Regions from separate parts of the Anaerobacillus alkaliphilus genome, predicted to be linked through region 2. Evidence: riboswitches for the same ligand, from Rfam matches in the RefSeq annotation. Region 2 holds a riboswitch; the other holds the start of a gene.

Region 1 (5,726 bases), on a different contig from region 2:
GTACTGATCAAGTGCTTGGTAAGCGGCCTGATACTTTCCACCATCCGCAACTTCTGAATGGTACAAGGCCTTGAGTGCATTGTTTTTTTCGAGATCATGCTCAACCTTCAGTTCTTTAAAGCGTGTATGCAGCTCTTTGTTTTCCTTAATTAGTTGTTGCATTTGCGATTTTATATACTTCAAAATATTTATCCCCTTTCTGAATTTCTTAATTAGCCTAATTTGCAAGAGAAATTGCCTGTTTAAAAAGCTTCCTAAATTGGTCCCGGTCTTCTGCAGTAAAAGGCTTTGGTCCCTTCGTTCGCTGTCCGCCTTTTCTAGCCATTGCACTTAAATAACGAGTTTGTAATAATTGGTCAATATTATCATTTGTATATCTAAATCCTTTATGGTGGAGGACGATAACCCCTTTTGCTAAACCAAGCGAAGCAAGTCCATAATCTTGCGTCACGATAATATCCCCTTTTTCCACTAACTTCACAATCCGATAATCGGCAGCATCTGCTCCAGAATCAACATAAATGGTTTCCACTCCTGATGGCTGTTCTGCATTAGAAAAATGAGAAAAGCTTGTCACAAGGATAACCGGAATTTCAAGATTCCTTGCTTCAGAAATAATAATATCTTTCACCGGACAAGCATCTGCATCCACATAAATCTTCATAGTTCTCCTCCTGTTAAGAAGTTCGACTTACTATTTAACTTAATCTTTTTCAACTATAGACGGGCTGGTGACTTTTGTGAAAATGACAAGAGTTCTCCCTTTTTCTATATTTCTCTTTATTATACTTTATAGAATTGTGTTAGCAAATAAATCAATAAACTAAAAGACAAGGGGAAAAGACAAGGGGACAGGTCCCTTGTCTCACTCACACCATGGAGGAAAGCTGAGGCTAAGACAAGGTTCCTACCTATCCTCTGTTTCACACAACAACAAATAGAGGAGCAAACTGACAGTTTGCTCCTCATCCTAGTTCACTTTTTCATAACTCTCTTTTACCCTGTTGACTCACTATTAGTGCTTATATGTCCTATGACTACAAAATCAAGAAAATGATTGCTAGGTACAGGCGGGCTAAATAAATATCCTTGAATTTCGTGACAATCTTCATTTTTAAGAAAATTTAGCTGGGCTGATTTTTCAATACCCTCAGCGACAACGCGTAAATGTAATTCCTGTGCTAAACGAATGATCATTTTTACAATTTGCTTATTTTTCTCATTGAACTGAAAGAAAAATGATCGATCAATCTTAATCGCAGAAATTAAATGGCTGAACTGTGTTAGATATCCTAACGATGAATAACCTGTTCCAAAGTCATCCAAAGATACGCGGATACCGAGTTGTTGGATATCAGAAAGAGTGTCGCGTGCTCGATTTTCATCAAGAATTAGCAATGTTTCTGTAATTTCAAACTCTAAATACCTAGTGTCAACTTCAGTTTGATGTAGAATACTCTCAATCTCCCTGATAAATTCTACTTGCATAAATTGTTTTGCTGATATGTTAACGGATATCGGTACTACCGGATACCCCTGCCTTTTTAGCTCCACGATATATTGACAGACTTTATTAAGGACTAGGTTACCTATCGGAATGATCAATCCTGTTTCTTCCGCTATCGGAATAAAATCACTTGGTGGAACAAATCCTCTTTCCTTATGCTTCCAGCGAAGTAAAGCCTCTGCACTAATAAGTTTTCCTTCTGTATCTACTCTAGGTTGATAGAAGACCTCAAATTCCTGATAGCGTAAAGCTTGTCGAAGTTCATTTTCTAACCGAAAATTCTTCTCTGTCTTTTCATTCATGGATTGTGTGAAAATTTGATAATTATTTTTGCCATTTTCCTTTGCATAATACAAGGCGGCATCCGCATTTTTAATAAGAGAGTTAGCATTCGTCCCATGATATGGATAGAACGTAATCCCAACACTTGTCGTTACTGTAAACTCATAATGATTGTATTGAAAAGGTTCATGTAGCGTTGTAAGTAAGGATATTGCTACTTCTTGAATGGTATCATTTGCCCCAGGAACAATTAAAAAGAATTCGTCTCCCCCTACTCGAGCCAGGAAACTGTTTTTTGGTATTATTTGCTTCCATCGATCTGTCACCATTCGTAATACCGCACTACCAGCTTCATGTCCTAAAGAGTCATTAATATATTTAAAACGATCCAAATCTAACGCAATAAGCGCAAATGAATTTCGACTGTTGGTTGCTAGCAGCAATTGATTTTGAAGTTCTTTTTCAAACATTCTGCGATTAGGTAGGTCCGTTAATGGATCATGATAGGCAAAATATTCGTTAAGCTCATATAGTTTTTTCTTTTCGGTTATGTCCATGACAGTTCCGAGTATGGCAGATTGCCCTTCATAGATAATCTTTGACACATGCAATTCTACATCTAAAAGAGAACCATCTAGATGGACAGCTTTTGCATAAATGTTTTTTTCCGACTGTCCTATTTCTAATTGTTTCACTTGGTTTAGAATGGCGGTACGATCCTCTAACACTACGTAACTCCATAGAGAGGTATGAATCAGTTGCTCATAACCCAACAAGTCATTTAACTGATAATTCGTAAATACCAAGGATCCTTCTACGGAAATAAATACGCCTAAATTAGAGTTTTCTACAATACTTCGATATTTCATTTCAGAACTTTGTAACAGTTTTTGTGTTGCTACTTTATCCGAAACATTCTTCACTATGGCTATAATTCCTACAACTTTGGAATTAATACTAATTGGAAGACAAGTGATAAATCCGTAGATGAGTTCTTTGTTTTTATGAACTAGAACAATGTCATAATCTTTAGCTATTCCCTTTACACCAATCTCAAACTGCTGCCATACCTTTTCAATATCATCAGGGTGTACTAGTCTACTAAAATCATTTCCCAGTAATTCTTCTTTGGAATATCCCAGGCCGTATTCAAACGATTTATTGACATGAACAAACTTACCTTGTAAGTTAACATGAGCTATTAAATCAGGATTTTGTTCAAATAAAATTTGATTGATGAGGTCTTGCTCAACGTTAGGTTGAACTTTTTGCTCATTAGAATTTGCTTGGTAATCAAGTTCTTTCAAACTTTTATCCTCCTAACTAAGTTGAACATTTCTAAAAACGACAATCATTTATCTTAGTAAAAAAAATACTCCTTGTATGAAGGAGTATTTGATCATCGTCTCCAGCAGCCAGGCTATCATAACTCTTATCATCATAGACCCGTGGCTTTGTGTCTTCACATTTTGTACATAAATTTAATTTTAATGTTAATCTAATCGACCGTCAAACTCAGCATTTCCTAATTCAGGAGATTACTGGCAGTTATAGACAAGGGGACAGGTCCCTTGTCTCACTCACACCATGGAGGAAAGCTGAAGTCTAGACAATGTTCCTGTCCCTCTATCCTACAGACAACAAAGAAGGAACAAACCGAACAGTCTGTTCCTCCTATCTTTAAATTTTTTTCAAGACTGACAAATGATTTATTTAATAACTAAGGGTGTCTACACCAACTATTGAACGAATTTTTGAACTAACTGCTGTGTTTTTTGTTGGGTTTGTTGATAAGTTGTTATTTGTTTCATAATCTCTTGGCTTTGCACTGAAGATGAAGTGTTGTACCAACCTTGTTGAGACATAAGTTGATAAACTTGGCCTTGCATTTGAAGGCAACTTTGTAAAAGCTGTTCAAATTGCTGACGGACTTCAGGACAATTAGACTCTGTCACAGCAGTCGTATATTCTCTAGCTGTTCGCTTTAAATCAGCTAAATAAGAATACACGATGTCCGGATCTTGTAATATTGGCATATGTTGCATTTGTTGATTCGATGGTTGATTCATTTGCTGTTGTTGCATGATAATCTCTCCTTTCTACTGAGTCTGACTAGTTCCCATGGATTGATGTTGCTGCATTACGTTCATTAGCTGTTGATAATGCTGTTGATGTTGATTTACCATTGTTTGGCATACTTGCTTAACATTTTGATTTTGAGTACTTCCAATGATTGCTACACATTGCTTAATTAACAAATCTTCGTTTGACATACTATCGACAATGTATTCTAACTCTTTTGTTGTTAATGGTTGCATAGATTTATCCCTCCTTTATCGAGCTTAATATTCCCTCTGGTTGTAGATTACTTACACCCAATAAAATTAATTTTCTTGTTAGATGCTTAGCGAATGTTTCCACAGTTAAAATCGGCAAGGATGTCCCTCTGTCTCAATGGAAAAAGAAAACAACAAAAAAATCAGCGAAATGGATATTACTTCTAAATGAATATATCAAATACTATTTACTATATGTGAGTATAATCCACAAAACTATACCAATAAAATAAAATAAAATATAAATTCTTTATAACCAATTTTAAAACGAGTATTTATATCTAAATGCTCATATTATTTATAAAACACCACACGAACCTCCAATTCTACGTAAACCAAAATTACTTAAAAAACACATAGTAAATTCCTGAAACAGCTAAATAGGCACCTAAATTGGAGGGAAATGATGGGCCCTATTAAAATGTAATTGGTGGATGGCCCCAGAAACGGTGAAGATGTCCCGGACCAGGGCTCTGGCATTTACCTATGTTGTCTAATAAAAAAAACTGTTTACCGATAGGTACCTTTTTTCAATGGGTGAATATCATGACCTTGAAAGGAGTGAGTCTTTAATGGATAGACATAATTACAGTTACTCACAGCAGTTACCGCAACTCTGTCATAAATATTTAAATTATCACTGTTCTTTTACAATTGCAGATGGGAGTACATTTGATGGGATTATTGAAAATGTAGGTCAGGATGGAGTTACCGTGCTTGTTGGCGAGGATGTTATGGATGAACCAGAGCAACGTGAGAATGAACGTCAATATTATGGGTATGGTTATGATTATGGCTATGGACGTCCTAGAAGAAGATTTAGACGTTTCCGACGCCAAGTATATCCTTTTCCAGCGTTAGCCACTTTAGCATTATTGCCATACATTTTCCCACAACCATATCCTTACTACCCTTATTACTAAGCTTTACACCCCCCTTTATTAAAATTAAGGTGCCTGACCCCCGATACGTTCGGACTGGGTAGGCACCCACCTTTGCTCCTAGAAGGTTTTTTGAAATGTCCTTACCAAGTGGACTAATCGACTGATTTGTCCACGAACGGTGCCAGGGAAAAGGCACCAGGATAATATAATACAATGAACCTGTCCTTCCGTCCCCTCTCTACAAAACAATCCTCTCTGGATGACTATAAACATTTAAACTTTGTCCACGGACAAACCCAATAGCGGTAATGCCTAAGTCATTCGCTAGATTAATTGCTAATGTTGTTGGGGCCGACTTTGACAGAATAATGCCCACTCCGATTTTTGAAACCTTTAACAAAACTTCAGATGAAATTCTTCCGCTAAAGGCAATCATTTTGTCAGTGATCGAAACTTTATTTTTTAAACAGTATCCGTGTATTTTATCTAACACATTATGTCTTCCTATATCAGATCTTGATAGCAAGATTTGATTGTTCGTACAAAGAGATCCATTATGAAGTCCGCCAGTTAGTTGAAAGTCTGTGGATTCCTCTTGCATTTTTTTCATTAAGGCAAAGCAATGCGAGACGGAAACTTCAATATTCTTCATAAACGTTTTCGCTGTTTTCACATCGTTATGAAGGTAAAATTGTCTACTTTTCCCGCAGCATGCGC
Region 2 (5,726 bases):
AAAGGACGTTTAGCAATTCATGAGATTTTGGTCATTGATGATGCGATCCAGAAAATGATCATGAACAACCGTCCCGTTCACGAAATTCGTGATTATGCGATGAAGGTAGGTACGATCTTTCTGGTTGATGATGGTTTAATCAAAGTGAAACAAGGATTGACGACAACAGAGGAAATTCTTCGTGTTGTTACGGAGTAATTTTTTTACTGAGAGTAGGTGGAGAAATGAAAGAGCGAATTGAACTATTAATGAAGGCAGCTTTTGAATTAAAGGCATCTGATCTTCACTTAACAGTTGGAGTTCCGCCAATCATGAGAATTAATGGTGATTTAAAGCAATATGGCAAAGAAGTCCTTAAGCCTAACGATACAGAAGAAATGGCCATGGCCTTACTCTCTAACCAATTAAAGGATACCTTTAAAGATCGTGGTGAGATTGATTTTTCTTATGGAATTCCAAATGTTTCGCGCTTTCGGATTAATGCCTATCACCAACGCTCATGTGTTAGTTTGGCAATTCGAATAATTCCAACCAAAATTCCATCGTTAGAAGAATTAAATATGCCAGAAATACTAAAGAAAGTTGCGACAATTCCCCAAGGGTTAATCCTAGTAACAGGACCAACTGGAAGTGGGAAGTCTACAACGCTTGCAGCAATTATTGATTATTTAAACCATACTTCTAGAAAGCATATTATGACACTTGAAGATCCGATCGAATATTTGCATAAGCACCATTATTGCATCATTAACCAACGCGAGGTTGGCTTTGATACGAATAATTTTGCCAATGCATTAAGAGCGGCACTTAGACAAGATCCTGATGTCATTTTGGTGGGAGAAATGCGCGACTTAGAAACGATTAGTACGGCCATTACAGCAGCGGAAACAGGTCATTTAGTTTTAGGAACATTACATACAACTGATGCTCCTGCAACCATAGACCGAGTCATTGATGTATTTCCGCCAAGTCAACAACCGCAAATTCGAATTCAATTAGCGTCTGTATTAAAAGCGATCGTCTCTCAACGATTATTCCCAACAATAGATAAAACAGGACGTTGTGCAGCAACTGAAATTTTAATCAATAACTCGGCGATTGCCAATTTAATCCGAAATGAAAAGATCCATCAAATCCATAATATTATGCAAACAAGTAAAGCAAACGGGATGCATACATTAGAAATGTCGATCAAGAGCTTAATACAGCAAGAGTTGATCTCAAAAGAAGTTGCAGCTCCTTACCTAGTAGAAAGGGAGCAGTAAGATGGCACAATTTCAATTTGAAGGTCGTACTCGTTCTGGAAAAAAGCAAACAGGAATGATTAATGGCAACACGAAGCGAGATGTAATAGCAAAATTACGAGAACGTGGTGTTGCAGTCACTCAAATTTCGGAAGTAAAGGAATCGGTCTTCCGGAAAGATATAGTCATCGGAAACCCTGTTAAATACCAAGATTTTGTCATTTATTTGCGACAGTTTTCAACCCTGTTAAAAGCAGGTGTCACCTTAGTTGATGCAACGAATATTTTGTCTAAGCAAACGGAGAGTAAATACCTAAGGAAAGCACTTGCAGAAGTTGAGGAAGATATTCGCGCTGGAAATCCATTTTCAGATAGTGCGGCAAAGCATAAAAAGATCTTTCCGCCGATGTTTATTAATATGATGCGCGCTGGAGAAGCAAGTGGAACGATTGATGAAGCATTAGAACGTCTTGCTGATCACTTTGAAAAGCAGTACCAAACAAGGCAAAAGGTATTCTCTGCGATGGCATATCCGACAGTTATTGGGTTCATAGCGATATTTGTTGTGATCTTTCTCTTAACAACGGTTGTACCAACGTTCGCTAATATGTTGCTTAGCTTTGGTGGTGAATTACCTGCAATTACTGTATTTGTCTTAAGTGCAAGTGAGTTTGTTCAATCGTCTTGGTGGCTGTTTATTATCCTAGCAATCGGGCTCTATGTAGCCTTCCTAGTAGTCAAAAGCAAACCAACTAGTAAATACTATTTAGATTTTGCAATTCTTAGACTGCCAATCTTCGGAAAAATGCTACAAAAGGCAGCACTGGCCCGAATGGCACGAACATTAAGTTCATTATTTTCAAGTTCTGTACCAATTTTACAAGCAATTGCGATTGTCGAGAAAGTCGTCGAAAATGAAGTGATTGCAAGAACATTGCAAAAATCACGAAGATCATTAGAGGCCGGTTTGCCATTAACTGAGCCGATGCGAGATCATTGGGTGTTTCCACCTTTAGTTGTTCAGATGATTGCGATTGGCGAAGAAACAGGTTCTCTAGATCAAATGTTATCAAAAGTCGCCGATTTTTATGAAACAGAAGTAGAAAATGCCACTGATCGGTTAAAGTCTTTAATCGAGCCATTAATGATTGTGTTCTTAGCGGCCATCGTTGGTACAATCGTTATTGCGATCATGGTACCGATGTTTCAAATCTATTCCGAAATTTAGTGAAAATAGTAGAAAAATAGTACAATGTATCTAATTTTTGTAGTACAATAGACTTGGAAGTGAAGAAAGATCATCTACAATATGGGCACTTTGATGATCTGGAGCTAGTAGTGCAACCGGCCAGTTTACAATTATTCATGAGCTAAAACCAGTTAAATAGAAGGACAAGCTATCATTTTACATCATAAGAAATATCCTCCTAATTAAAACTGCAGATAGGGATTGAGTAATCGTGAGTGGTTTTTTTATATTTACTAACAAACTTAAAAAGCGAGGGATTTAACATGTTAAAAAGATTAAAAGATCAACGTGGTTTAACATTAATTGAGTTACTAGTAGTAGTAGTTATTTTAGGAATTATCGCTGCAATTGCAGTACCAAGTGTTGGGGGATTGATTGATAATAGTAAGAAGGATGCGCATGTGGCAAATGCTACGCAAATGATAAGTGCTGCCAAGTTGGCGATGACATCAGAGAAAGCATTGCAAACTCAAGCAAATCATACAGATGGATTAAAAATATCTCTTAGATATCTTGTTAAGCAAGGTTACATTGAATTACCAAAAGATCCTGATAACGGAACGTATTCAATGATGGCAGATGCAACAGATGCTAAAACCTTATACGGAACAAGCGCAAATGACCGAGGAGCTTCTTACGTTGTGGTTACTAGAAATACTACTACTAATCAGTATGAATACACAGTTAGATTATTTAATGGTACTCGAGGAGTTAGAGATGGTGATAATCCAGTTGCAGAGGCTAGCTTAGATAGAACACAAGTAAAATAGTTAAATTTAAATAACTTAGATAGTTAAAAGGACTTGATCCCATGGAAATCATACTCCACATCTACCTTTTCCTCCTAGGTCTCATCCTAGGGTCATTTTACAACGTAGTTGGATTACGAATACCTAAAGGTCAGTCAATATTGAAACCGCCGTCTCATTGCCCTTCGTGCAATGAGCGGCTTCGTTTTATCGACCTTTTTCCAGTATTCTCATATCTAGCTTTTCGTGGCAAATGTCGTCATTGTAAAACGAGGATATCACCAATTTATCCTGTTTTTGAATTAACGACAGGTATATTGTTTGCAATCTCGCCAATCTTTGTTGGCTGGTCATTCGAATTACTTATCGCACTTTTACTTATTTCATTATTAATTATCATCTTTGTTTCTGATCTTCATTATATGATTATTCCAGACCGTGTCCTGTTATTTTTCCTGCCTTTATTCATTTTAGGCAGAGTACTTGGGCCAATGGATCCGTGGTGGAGTCCAATTGCCGGTGCTTTCGTTGGCTTTTTCCTTCTCTACGCCATCGCTGTTGTTTCGAAAGGTGGCATGGGCGGGGGAGATATCAAGTTGTTTGGAGTGCTTGGAATTGCTTTAGGTCTTCAAGCAACACTCTTGACCTTGTTTTTTGCAGCCTTTTTAGGTTCAATTGTTGGTTTAGTTGGTATCCTTTTGAAAAAAGTAAAAAGAGGGAAACCAATTCCTTTTGGTCCATTTATTGCTGTTGGGGCTCTTATAGCTTATTTTTTTGGACAGGAAGTTATTGGCTGGTATCTTACACTATTAACCTTTTCATAAAAAGCGATATAATATAGTAGACGTATATGTTTTAGGGGGAAGAATGAATGGCATTTCTTTTTGGTAAGAAACCACCAGTAAATATCATCATAAAGGATCATGTGATTCGTTACGTTGATAGTAAAGCGAACAATCTTCAGTCTATTAAGGAGTTTGGTGAAAGATACCTTCCTGCTGGGCTTATTCGTGATGGAAAGATTGTCAATAGAGACAGTTTAATCAATATCTTAGAGGAATGCGTTGAAAACTGGGGTCTCAAGAAACGCAACGTTAATTTTCTTGTACCTGATTCGACCGTTCTGTTTCGCAAGGTTTCTATCCCTAAAGACGTTGCTGATGATGAAATAAAAGGCTATCTATTTTTTGAAATTGGCACATCCATTCATTTGCCATTTGAGGATCCAATCTTTGACTATCACATACTTGGTGAAATAGAGGATAAAAAAGAGATATTACTTTTTGCTTCGCCCGAAAAAACGGTACTAGAATATGAGCAGTTGTTAGAGACAGTCCAGTTAAAACCAGTAGTTGCTGATTTATCTTCGTTGGCCTCTTATCGGCTGTATCATTATTTAGACCTATCTAAACCTAATGAACACCTTTTATTGCTGCAAGTTTCTATTAACTCTATTAATCTCAGCATTTTTCATCAGCATAAACCGGTGTTTATGAGGCATTTAAACATCGTTGATCTTGACAATTTGTGGTCAGAGAAATTAGACGATAATGGAGATCTAGCGATTTATTGTCAAAACGTCGAGAAGATGACTGGCAATTTGCAAGACAACTTCTTAGAGATAGAACGTGTCATCAACTTTTATAAATTTTCGATAAATCAAGGTAATGCTGAAGTAACGAAAATTTTAGTTACTGGTGATCACCCTTATTTAGATTATATTAAAGAGAAGCTAGCAGAAATGACCAGTATAAACATCATTTCTTTAACGGATGATGAGTTTAAATTAACAAAAGGTGAAAGCATTCCTTATCGTTACCATTTACCACTTGGCTTGCTTTTAAAAGAGGTGTAACGAATGCTTGTTGATATTAATCTACTTCCACAAAAACCAAAGCGAAGTTTAAAAGCAATCATTATTACAGCAACAATCTTAGCAACAGCCCTTGTTTTTTTCATTAGTGGGTATTTTATTTATGATAGTAAAAAAATGAGTCTCGCTACCATCCAAAATGAAACCGAAATGGTCATCAAGCTCCGGGAAATCGCCGAGCAAGCAAATCTAGAAGAAGCTCCAACAGATATACTAGTAGAATTACAAGACAAAATAGAGTGGATTGAGAGTCAGCATATCTCTACAGTTTATCTACTAAATCATTTTGTCTCATTACTACCACAGCGTGGCTTTTTTATGAATTATCAATATAATGACCAAGGTACGGTTTCAGTGACCATTCAGTTTGATTCTCCTCGTGAGGCAGCGGCGTATTTAAGTCGCTTAAACGAGTCAACGTATGTTGGTAAAGCAACACTTCAGCAGTTATCGGTTTCAGAGGTAACTGATGAGAGAGAAGATCAAGAGCTTGAAGAACGTTTTCGTTATTTGCCTAGATATATTGGAAACTTTACGATTGATGTAAATCGAGAAGCGATAAAAATAAAGGATGACAAAGGAGGCAATTAAAATGAATCGAGAAAGCTTAA

What was found. A riboswitch is a leader RNA that binds a small molecule or an ion and turns the genes downstream of it on or off. The one in region 2 is predicted to bind cyclic di-GMP.
Region 1: it holds a riboswitch for cyclic di-GMP, as region 2 does, so the genes downstream of both, DS745_RS21205 (sensor domain-containing protein) here and DS745_RS18895 (type II secretion system protein) in region 2, are expected to answer to the same signal.

What each region holds. Positions count from the first base shown of each region.
Region 1 is NZ_QOUX01000047.1:171,946-177,671, reverse strand. Features, by position in the region: gene DS745_RS21215 (hypothetical protein) at 1-183, opposite strand, end outside; gene DS745_RS21210 (YaiI/YqxD family protein) at 218-664, opposite strand; gene DS745_RS21205 (sensor domain-containing protein) at 997-3,096, opposite strand; cyclic di-GMP riboswitch class I at 3,197-3,285, opposite strand; gene DS745_RS21200 (spore coat protein) at 3,529-3,873, opposite strand; gene DS745_RS21195 (hypothetical protein) at 3,889-4,107, opposite strand; gene DS745_RS21190 (hypothetical protein) at 4,698-5,048, shown strand; gene fdhD (formate dehydrogenase accessory sulfurtransferase FdhD) at 5,248-5,726, opposite strand, start outside.
Region 2 is NZ_QOUX01000046.1:744,845-750,570, reverse strand. Features, by position in the region: gene DS745_RS18910 (GspE/PulE family protein) at 1-198, shown strand, start outside; gene DS745_RS18905 (type IV pilus twitching motility protein PilT) at 225-1,265, shown strand; gene DS745_RS18900 (type II secretion system F family protein) at 1,267-2,472, shown strand; cyclic di-GMP riboswitch class II at 2,519-2,602, shown strand; gene DS745_RS18895 (type II secretion system protein) at 2,757-3,263, shown strand; gene DS745_RS18890 (prepilin peptidase) at 3,305-4,066, shown strand; gene pilM (type IV pilus biogenesis protein PilM) at 4,114-5,097, shown strand; gene DS745_RS18880 (hypothetical protein) at 5,101-5,706, shown strand; gene DS745_RS18875 (hypothetical protein) at 5,708-5,726, shown strand, end outside.